3 regions of the Bacillus sp. JJ864 genome follow, and region 2 is predicted to be linked to each of the others. Evidence: riboswitches for the same ligand, from Rfam matches in the RefSeq annotation. Region 2 holds a riboswitch; each other region holds the start of a gene.
The links. Region 2 has a riboswitch for S-adenosylmethionine ahead of V7024_RS00110 (YvrJ family protein). Riboswitches for the same ligand answer to the same signal wherever they lie in the genome.
Positions count from the first base shown of each region.

Region 1: another riboswitch for S-adenosylmethionine. It lies ahead of V7024_RS12595 (bifunctional O-acetylhomoserine aminocarboxypropyltransferase/cysteine synthase); the one in region 2 lies ahead of V7024_RS00110 (YvrJ family protein).
Region 3: another riboswitch for S-adenosylmethionine. It lies ahead of V7024_RS01005 (bifunctional homocysteine S-methyltransferase/methylenetetrahydrofolate reductase); the one in region 2 lies ahead of V7024_RS00110 (YvrJ family protein).

Region 1 covers NZ_JBALLY010000073.1:32,702-35,984, reverse strand. The annotation lists gene metA (homoserine O-acetyltransferase MetA) at 1-603, opposite strand, end outside; gene V7024_RS12595 (bifunctional O-acetylhomoserine aminocarboxypropyltransferase/cysteine synthase) at 584-1,879, opposite strand; SAM riboswitch class I at 1,972-2,075, opposite strand; gene V7024_RS12590 (enoyl-CoA hydratase) at 2,261-2,632, shown strand.
Region 2 covers NZ_JBALLY010000001.1:14,807-18,089, reverse strand. The annotation lists gene V7024_RS00120 (pyridoxal phosphate-dependent aminotransferase) at 1-342, opposite strand, end outside; partial or broken gene V7024_RS00115 (carbon-nitrogen family hydrolase) at 357-1,237, shown strand; SAM riboswitch class I at 1,301-1,444, shown strand; gene V7024_RS00110 (YvrJ family protein) at 1,640-1,825, shown strand; gene V7024_RS00105 (3-hydroxybutyrate dehydrogenase) at 2,075-2,851, opposite strand; gene V7024_RS00100 (PadR family transcriptional regulator) at 3,049-3,283, shown strand, end outside.
Region 3 covers NZ_JBALLY010000002.1:93,921-97,203, forward strand. The annotation lists gene V7024_RS01000 (methionine biosynthesis PLP-dependent protein) at 1-688, opposite strand, end outside; SAM riboswitch class I at 763-882, opposite strand; SAM riboswitch class I at 1,084-1,194, shown strand; gene V7024_RS01005 (bifunctional homocysteine S-methyltransferase/methylenetetrahydrofolate reductase) at 1,440-3,275, shown strand; gene metH (methionine synthase) at 3,272-3,283, shown strand, end outside.

The sequences.
Region 1 (3,283 bases), on a different contig from region 2:
ATCAGATCCCCGTACTTCTGTATGACGAGAATGCGGTGCAAAAAAGCTTTCATCAAAACCGCGTAATAATTTCACATGCTCCTGCTGCACTTCATGCTCAAACACACCAAACATCTTTTGCTCTAGCGGATATTTCGGAACGCCGTAATGATAATACAATCCTGCTTGCGCCCCCCAGCAAATATGAAGCGTTGATGTAACATGTGTATTCGAATACTCCATAATTCGCTTCAGTTCTTCCCAATAATCTACCTCTTCGAAAGGAAGTGTTTCAACCGGAGCACCAGTAATGATGAGCCCGTCAAATTTTTCTCCTTCAATATCACGAAATGTTTTATAAAAGCTTGTTAAATGCTCCTGCGTTACATTTTTTGCTGTATGAGATTCCATATGAAGTAAATGGACATCGAGTTGAAGCGGTGTATTTCCAATTAAACGAAGCAACTGCGTTTCTGTTTCTTGTTTTGTTGGCATTAAATTTAAAATAGCAATCTTCAAAGCACGAATATCTTGTGTTTCTGCTCGTTCTTTCGTCATCACAAAAATATTTTCATTTTGCAATACTTTACGAGCTGGTAAATCTTTAGCAACGATGATCGGCATACTGTTTTCCTCCAGAAAGTGCTGCCCCTAAATCAGCAATAATATCCGCCTCATCTTCAATACCAACCGATAACCGAATTAAATCAGGCGTTACACCTGCCAAACGCTGTTGTTCTTCTGTAAGCTGACGATGTGTTGTGCTTGCAGGATGAATGACACAAGTTCTTGCATCTGCAACATGCGTCACCAATGCGGCAAGCTTCACATTTTCAATAAACTGTTTAGCAGATTCAAGACCTCCTTTTACGCCAAATGTTAAAACACCACTCGCACCTTTCGGTAAATATTTTTGTGCCAATGCATAATTTTCATTATTTTGAAGTCCAGGATAATTGACCCACTCAACGCGTTCATGCTCGGATAACCACTGTGCAACAGCTAATGCATTTTGGCTATGACGCTCCATACGAAGATGCAGCGTTTCTAAGCCAATATTGCTTACGTACGCATTGAATGGACTCATACAGTTTCCATAGTCCCTTAATAACTGTACACGTGCTTTCACAATGTATGCCGCTTGCCCGAACTTTTCCACATAACTTACACCATGATAGCTTGGATCTGGTTCAACAAATTCAGGAAATTTACTCCAATCGAAATTCCCTCCATCAATTACAATGCCGCCTAGTGAACTTGCATGACCATCGATATATTTCGTTGTAGAATGAACAACAATGTTTGCACCATGTTCAAATGCATGACATAAATACGGCGTCGCTAATGTATTATCCACAATAAACGGTACTCCAAGCTCTTTTGCCGCATCAGAAAACTCTTTAAAATTCAGTACATTCATCGCTGGATTCCCAAGCGATTCCGCATACACAAGCTTTGTTTTCTCATTTGCGAGGGCAACAATTTCATCAGCAGATAAGTTTGGATGAAAGAACGTGACCTCAATCCCAAGCTTCTTAAGACTAACTGCAAATAAATTAAATGTACCGCCGTATACGGTTGATGAGCAGAGCAAGTGATCACCACTGCCACAAATATTTAATATCGCTAGCATAATTGCAGCTTGCCCTGATGCCGTTGCAACCGCACCAACGCCGCCTTCTAACTCTGTGAGCTTTTGCTCAAAAGCCGCCAGCGTCGGGTTTCCAATACGCGTATAAATATATCCTTCTGCCTCCAAATTAAAGAGGGCTGCTAAATCATCAGAAGTATCGTATTTATACGTCGTGCTTTGATAAAGTGGCAAAACACGCGGCTCACCATTTTTCGGCGTATAGCCACCTTGCACACAAATCGTTCCTTTCCCCCATGAATCTCCCATTTCTCAATCTCCTTTCTTTTATAAAAAATAAAAAACTGCTTCTTTCCTAAATAAGAAAGAAGCAGTTTAGACAAACGCTCGCCATGTAGCCTTTCTTATCTTTCAGGAAATACCTGCAGGATTTAGCACAATTCCGATTTACGGCTGTTGCCAAGGTTTCATAGGGCCCGTTCCCTCCACCTATTCTTGATAAGACATATGCAATTACCGATGATTCTATAGAAATTATTTCCTCATGTCAATATATTTTCTGAATGTTCTTAAAATATTTTATTATTCCCCATCATTTCCACTACCGGTCTTTACTGAATAAAGAATATTCTGTAAAATTTAAAGTGTGAATGACAACTCATTCATAAACCAATAGGAGGCGATACATACATGAAGGTCGGGGAAATGTTAACTTTTGAAAAATCATTTACAAGGGAAGATGTAGAGCTATTTAGTAAAATTTCCGGTGATGCCGGTGAACATCATGTTGTTCCAGATGAACATGGACGCGTAATGGTACAAGGATTACTCGTTGCAACATTACCTACGAAAATTGGCGGCGATTTAAATTTTATCGCAAGAGATGTAGAACTTACTTTCTTACGCCCAGTCTTTACCGGAGATACAGTTCGATGTGAAGTCACACTGATTCATCATGAAAAACAAGATGATCGAATCGTCGCTGTTTCAAAGGCAGAATGCTTTAATCAAAATGGGAAAAAAGTGTTGGAAGGATCTTTTCTAGGGATTATTCGGCAATAATAAATGAAACCTCCATCAGTGGGGGGATGCCTCATCCCTCACTGATAGAAAACCTGCTCCGCTTATCTTTTTTACTTCTCTCTAAACCGTGAAATGAGGTTTTATCACCTACCACTTTCCAGATACACAAATAGCATATACACACGAATTTATTATATGAATAGAATGAAATAAGGATTTGAATTTGAAAAAATACAGGAAATGTTCTATTTTAAAATAAAAAATACATTTAAAAAACATTACTTACTATGTAAAATGAAAGAGTTATATATAAATCCAAGTTGACTTTTTAACATCTAAGTCACTGCTATGCAGAACAAAACATGGCCGCTACTTGCTGTCTATCTTTGTTTTAAACTTTGCACGTGGCAGGAAAAGGAACTGACCGCCTCTATGCATCGCCAGTTACTCTCGTTTCCTCCCCTAAAAAATTGGTTTTTATGTCATTTTTTCAATTTGTATTTATATATTTCATTCATTATGGTAACCATGAAAATGATATTTTTCACAACGCTACTTATACAAATGTTTCCACATCACTTATTATAAAGTGATATTTTTTCTTTATGGGGATTAAAAACTTAACTTAATAGCTATATTGCTGCGCTCCTACACATTTTTTATATGAATTTCAAATAAAATTCATATAAA
Region 2 (3,283 bases):
ACAAAGAGGTAATTCAACTAAGCCAGCTTTTCCGCCAAATAGAACAGCTACTTCTGTTTTCGAGTTTAATTGTACACCGTATTCACGCTCATAAAATGTAGCGACAGCCTCTTTTAAACTTTCATGTCCTCGAAATGGCGGATATTTATGATGAATAGGATGTTCTGCTGCACGTTGTAATGCTGTTATGACGTGCGCTGGTGTTGGCTGATCTGGATTTCCTTGTCCTAAGTTAATAACATCATGACCAGCTTGCATTACTCCATTTACTTTTGCGACAAGAGAAGCAAAAAATTGTGTTGGTAATGATGTTAATATCTCGGAAGGTTGAAAATGTTTCATACTTTCCACCTCTTTTGAAAGTTGTTACAATTATAGTGACAAATAATATAATCTTTCCAACTTTTTGTAAAGAAAAAAATAAAAAGGAAGAAGGAAAAGAGTAATGAAAATTGCTTGTGTACAAATGAATATCGCTTTTGGTAATGTTGAAAAAAATATAGAACATGCTGAAAAAAAAATAAGCGAGGCGATGAAGGGAAATCCGGATGTTATTGTATTGCCAGAGTTATGGACAACAGGTTATGATTTAGAGCGTCTTCCTGATATTGCTGATCTAGATGGGAATGATACAAAAGGTTTATTATCAAAGTGGAGTAAGCAAAATGGAGTAAATATTGTCGGTGGTTCAATCGCTAAGCAAACAGAGAATGGTGTTACGAATACGATGTATATTAGTGATCGAAACGGAAGCATTGTGTCTGAATATAGTAAAGTGCATTTGTTTCAACTGATGGATGAACATAAATATTTGATTGCTGGAAATGAAACGGGGCATTTTCTATTGGAGGGTATACCGTGTGCAGGAACAATTTGCTATGATATTCGTTTTCCAGAGTGGATGCGCGTTCATACTGCGCACGGGGCAACGGTATTATTTGTTGTAGCAGAGTGGCCACTTGTTCGTTTAGAACATTGGCGATTATTGCTTCAAGCAAGGGCGATTGAAAACCAAAGTTATGTAGTAGCGTGTAATCGTGCTGGGAGTGATCCTAATAATGTATTTGCAGGCCATTCCCTTATTATTAATCCTTGGGGAGAAATCGTTACTGAGGCTGATGAAACAGAAATGATTTTGTATGGAACGCTAGATATAAAGAGAATTTCTGAAGTGCGTAAAGGGATTCCTGTTTTTTTTGATCGTCGTCCAGAATTGTACACGACAAAAAAATCTTGACAAACAAATTTTATTCTTGGTATAGTCAGAATCGGAAACTAAAAATTCAGACAACTATATATACTCTTATCAAGAGCAGGTGGAGGGATTTGGCCCGATGAAACCCAGCAACCGACCGTAATACCATTGTGAAATGGGGCGCATGATTGGCGCCTAGTAAGGCACGGTGCTAATTCCAACAGAAAGAGACTTTCTGGTAGATAAGAGGGGAGAAGTGAATCTTCAAACCTCTTTCGTTGTAGAAAGGGGTTTTTCTTATGATGAAAAGCCCTAACATATTAGGGGGAATCAAAGTGGGATACAAGCAGTTAACAGAAAAAACAGCTGAAATGATTTAATTTGTTTTTAATTACCACTTTTTTGCCTCTCTGCTTATTTATAATAAGAAGGGAGGAGACAACGATGGAGGAATGGATATCAGTTATTGGCAATGTTGGTTTTCCAATTGTTGTTACGCTATACTTGCTGCATAGAATTGAAAGTAAGTTAGATAGCGTTATTGTTGCGATTGAGAAGTTACCAAAGCAAATGCACAGATATGAATCTCCAAAAGAAAATATGTATATGCAAATTGAAAAACCGACATAAACCCCCCCTTTTTTTAGGGGAGGGCGAGAGCGTCTGGCCGTGCATAGGAGCGGTCAGGTCCTTTTCCTGCCACATGCCAGGTTTGAAACAAAAGGAGCAGGCCAGTAGCAGGCGTGTTATATCCTGCATAGTTGCGATTTGTGTGTTAAAAAATCAAAGTGGATTTATATATGTAACGGAAACGGATTGTGTGAATAGGCACAATCCGTTTTTTTTTATATTGATATAGAAAAAATAGTTTGTTGAATTTCACTGTGTCGTATAACCACCGTCAATGACAACAGCTTGTCCTGTAATCCCTTTTGCTTTTTCACTTGCTAAAAATAAGGCGTAGTTTGAAATTTCTTCTGTATGTAATAATCGTTGTTGCGGTACGAGCGGGTAAATGACATCTTCTAACACATGTTCAAGCGGGACATTTCTTGTTGTAGCTAAATCTTGAAGTTGATTACGAACAAGAGGGGTATCAACATAGCCGGGACAAAGTGCATTTACGGTAATACCATACTCAGCTCCTTCTAGTGCTGCGACTTTTGTAAGCCCGATTACCCCGTGTTTGGCGCTATTATATGCAGATTTACCTGCAAAGCCAACGAGACCATTAATAGAAGCGATATTAATAACGCGACCGTATCGTTGTTTTTTCATAATAGGAAATGCGTGTTTTATTGCAATAAACGGTGCAATTTGCATAATTTTAATCAGCATTTCAAACTTTTCAGTTGGAAAATCTTCAATTGGAGAAACGTATTGCATACCTGCATTATTAATTAATACATCAAGTGAACCAAATCGTGTAACAGTTTCAGAAATAGCTTGTTCAATCTCACGTTCTACTGTTACATCACATTGCATTCCCGATACTTTATACCCTTCGTTCTGTAATTGTTTCACTGCCTCTTGTACTCGGATCTCTAACCGATCCGTAATTATGACAGTTGCCCCCTCTTTTGCAAAGGCCTTTCCCATTTCATATCCAATGCCGCTTGCTGCACCTGTTAAAAATACAACGCGATTGCTAAACATTTTTTATTCCATCTCCTCCACGAATATAGTTAGTCTAATGCTCTATTTATAGAAGTGAAGTGGAAAATCCTGCAAGCTTTTGGGAAAAATACGTAAGCTATCTTGTTTTACAAAATACTGTTTGCTATACTATTTTGTAAAGCAAGATACTTATACTTATCTATCTTGTAAAACAAGATAGAGGGAGGATTTGAATTATGTCGACAAGTCAAATGCTAAAAGGTATTTTGGAAGGATGCTTACTTGCCATTATTTCTGAAGGAGAAATATACGGATATGAAATGAGTGAAAAACTGGCACAGTATGGTTTTACTATGGCAAGTGAAGGAAGTATTTATCCGCTATTAATTCGCATGCAAAAAGAAGGGTTGATTACAAGTACGATGAAGGAATCGCCATCTGGTCCAAAGCGAAAATATTACACATTAACAG
Region 3 (3,283 bases), on a different contig from region 2:
CAGCTCCAGATGCGTTGTGATAGTGAGCGAGTTCTTCGCATAATTTTGCCCCTTTTGCAACAACGAGTCCGCTTAATACGTCATTATGACCACCTAAATACTTTGTAGCGCTATGCAGGACAATATCAGCTCCTATTGTTAATGGTTGTTGTAAATAGGGTGTGTAAAATGTGTTATCAATAATAAGGAGCAGGTCGTGCCGCTTTGCAACGGCAGCAACTGCGGCAATGTCGGTTATTTGCATAAGTGGATTTGTTGGTGTTTCTATGAAAATGGCTTTTGTTTTCGGTGAAATTGCTTTTTCAATTTCTTCTATATGCTGCGTATCTACATATCTACATCGAACATCCCATTTTTGCTCGTGCTCTGTAAATAAACGATATGTTCCGCCGTATAAATCTTCAGATACAATCAGTTCGTCACCAGAGCGGAATAATGAAAGGACAAGAAGAACAGCAGCCATTCCTGAGCTACAGGCATAGCCTTGTTCACCTTGTTCTAAGTCAGTGATTGCACGCTCTAATAAAAGGCGTGTTGGGTTTCCAGTTCGGGAATAATCAAACCCAGTTGACTTTCCAATTCCTTCGTGGCGATAAGCTGTGGAGAAGTAAACGGGTGGATTGACTGCTCCAGTTGTTGTTTCACTGCGATTTCCAATTTGGGCAAGCTTTGTTTCGATTGTAGACATAATAAAATTCCTCCTTAGTGCAAAATAAAAAAGCCTTCTAAGAAGAAGGCTTTTTTATGACGAATATAGTCTTCTTCTTATCTGTCAAATCATTTCTCAATTTGCTGGAATTAGCACCTTATTAACAAATAAAAAGCTTGTTAATGGTTGCTGAGGCGTCATTGGGCCAGTCCCTCGACCTCTCTCGATAAGAATTCGAAATATGAAGTTTTTAATTATGTTTTTTACTTTACAATAAATTTAGAAAGAAACGCAACTATTTTTTGAATAATTTTATTTTTCTTTCTTTTTGTTGACTTTCGTACTTTAACATGCTAAATTAGTAAAAAAATTAACAAAGATTGTTAATAAGTGAACGGATGATGTTCGCTTTTTGAAAACATAATTGAATGAAACTCTTATCAAGAGTGGTGGAGGGAAAGGCCCTGTGAAACCCAGCAACCTTCAAACAACATGTTTGAAACGGTGCTAAGACCTGCGGAACAAAGCGTTCTGAATGATAAGAGGAGGATAAAAACCCCCTCTTCATTAAGAAGAGGGGGTTTTTATATAAATACAAATTAAAAACCCCTTTCTTTCTGGGGGGACGAGAGCGTCTGGCCATGTATAGAAGCGGTCAGGGCCTTTTCCTGCCACATATAAGGTTTAAAACAAAAGGAGAAAGCGACTGTAGGTTTTGTTTTGCATAGAAGTGACTTATATGTCGAAAAAGCAAAATAGATTTATATATTGACTGAAGAGAGGGAGACATGTGAAATTACTAGATTTATTGCAAAGAGGAATTGTGATTGGGGATGGAGCGATGGGAACGTTGCTGTATTCTCATGGTTTACAAAGTTGCTTTGAAGAATTGAATGTATCTGAACCAGAACGGATTATTTCGATTCATAAACAATATGTTGCAGCAGGGGCAGATGTTATTCAAACCAATACATATGGAGCAAACGAAGGGAAACTTCGCATGTACGGTCTTGAGGATCGCGTAAAGAAAATTAACCGAGCCGCTGTAAGACATGCAAAAGAAGCTGTAACAGAAAAGAATGCAATCGTTGGGACCATCGGTGGAATGAAACATATTGGAGCAGTTACAACCACTGATATGGAGCGCGAATTTATGCTCTTAGAGCAAGCAGATGCCCTATTAGAAGAAAGTGTGGATGGGCTATTATTAGAAACGTTTTACGATGAGTTTGAATTACTTCATGCAGTGAAAGTATTAAGTAAGCAAACAAATGTCCCTCTTATTGCGCAGCTTGCCCTTCACGAAGCTGGTACAACTCAAAACGGAAATAGTGTGGATGATGTATTGAAGCAGCTTATAGAGTACGGTGCAAATGTGGTCGGATTAAATTGCCAGTTAGGACCGCTTCATATGATTGAATCGTTTAAAACGATAGAAATTCCTAAATATGGTTACTTATCTGCGTATCCAAATGCTGGTCTTCCTAAATATGTAGAAGGTCGTTACGTATACGAAGGAAGCCCGGCTTATTTTGAAGAGATGGCGCCGGCATTTATTAAGCAAGGCGTTAGGCTTCTAGGAGGCTGTTGTGGTACAACTCCTGCCCATATCGAAGCGATGAAGCGAGCGCTTGAAAATGAGTACCCTGTTACAGCCAAAGAAGTTGTAAAGCGAGCGGAAGTAATAACAACGCAGCGTGTAAATGTAGTGGATCGAATTACATTAGCAGAAAAAGCGAAAAAGGAAACGACGGTGATTGTTGAGCTAGATCCGCCTAAAACGTTGGATACACAGAGATTTTTTGAAGGAGCAAAGGCGTTGAAGCGTGCCGGAGCAGATGCGATTACGTTAGCAGATAATTCATTAGCATCGCCTCGTGTATCAAATATGGCAATGGGAGCGTTATTAACAAAGCATGATATCCCTATATTAACTCATTTAACGTGTCGTGATCATAATGTGATTGGGCTGCAGTCTCATTTACTTGGATTAGCAGCACTCGGTATGGAGGAAGTATTGGCATTAACCGGAGATCCTGCGCGGGTTGGTGATTTTCCTGGTGCAACATCTGTATATGACTTGTCTTCGATAGAACTCATTAAAATGATTAAGGAAATGAACAATGGCCGTTCTATTTTAGGAAAAACAATTGGAGCAGCTACCCATTTTTCGATTGGCGGGGCTTTTAATCCGCATGTTAGGCATATCGAGGCCGCTGTAAAACGTATGGAGAAAAAAATTGCAGCTGGTGCGGAGTATTTTTTAACGCAACCCATTTATGATGCGGCAGTCATTCGAAATGTATATGAAGCAACGAAGCATATCGAACAGCCAATTTTTATTGGAATTATGCCGCTTGTAAGTAAACGAAATGCAGACTTTTTACATTTTGAAGTGCCAGGTATTACTCTTCCAGAAGAAGTGAGAAGGCGTATGGACGGACATAAAACATCAGAAGAAGCAGTGACAGAGGGAATTCATATATCTAAAGAATTAATTGATGTAGCAATGGAGTTATTTAATGGTATTTATTTAATTACACCATTTTTAAAATATGAAGTGACAGAAGCGCTCGTTCGGTATATTCAAGCAAAGAAAGAGCAGAAAGAAGGAATGAATGTATGAGACAAATC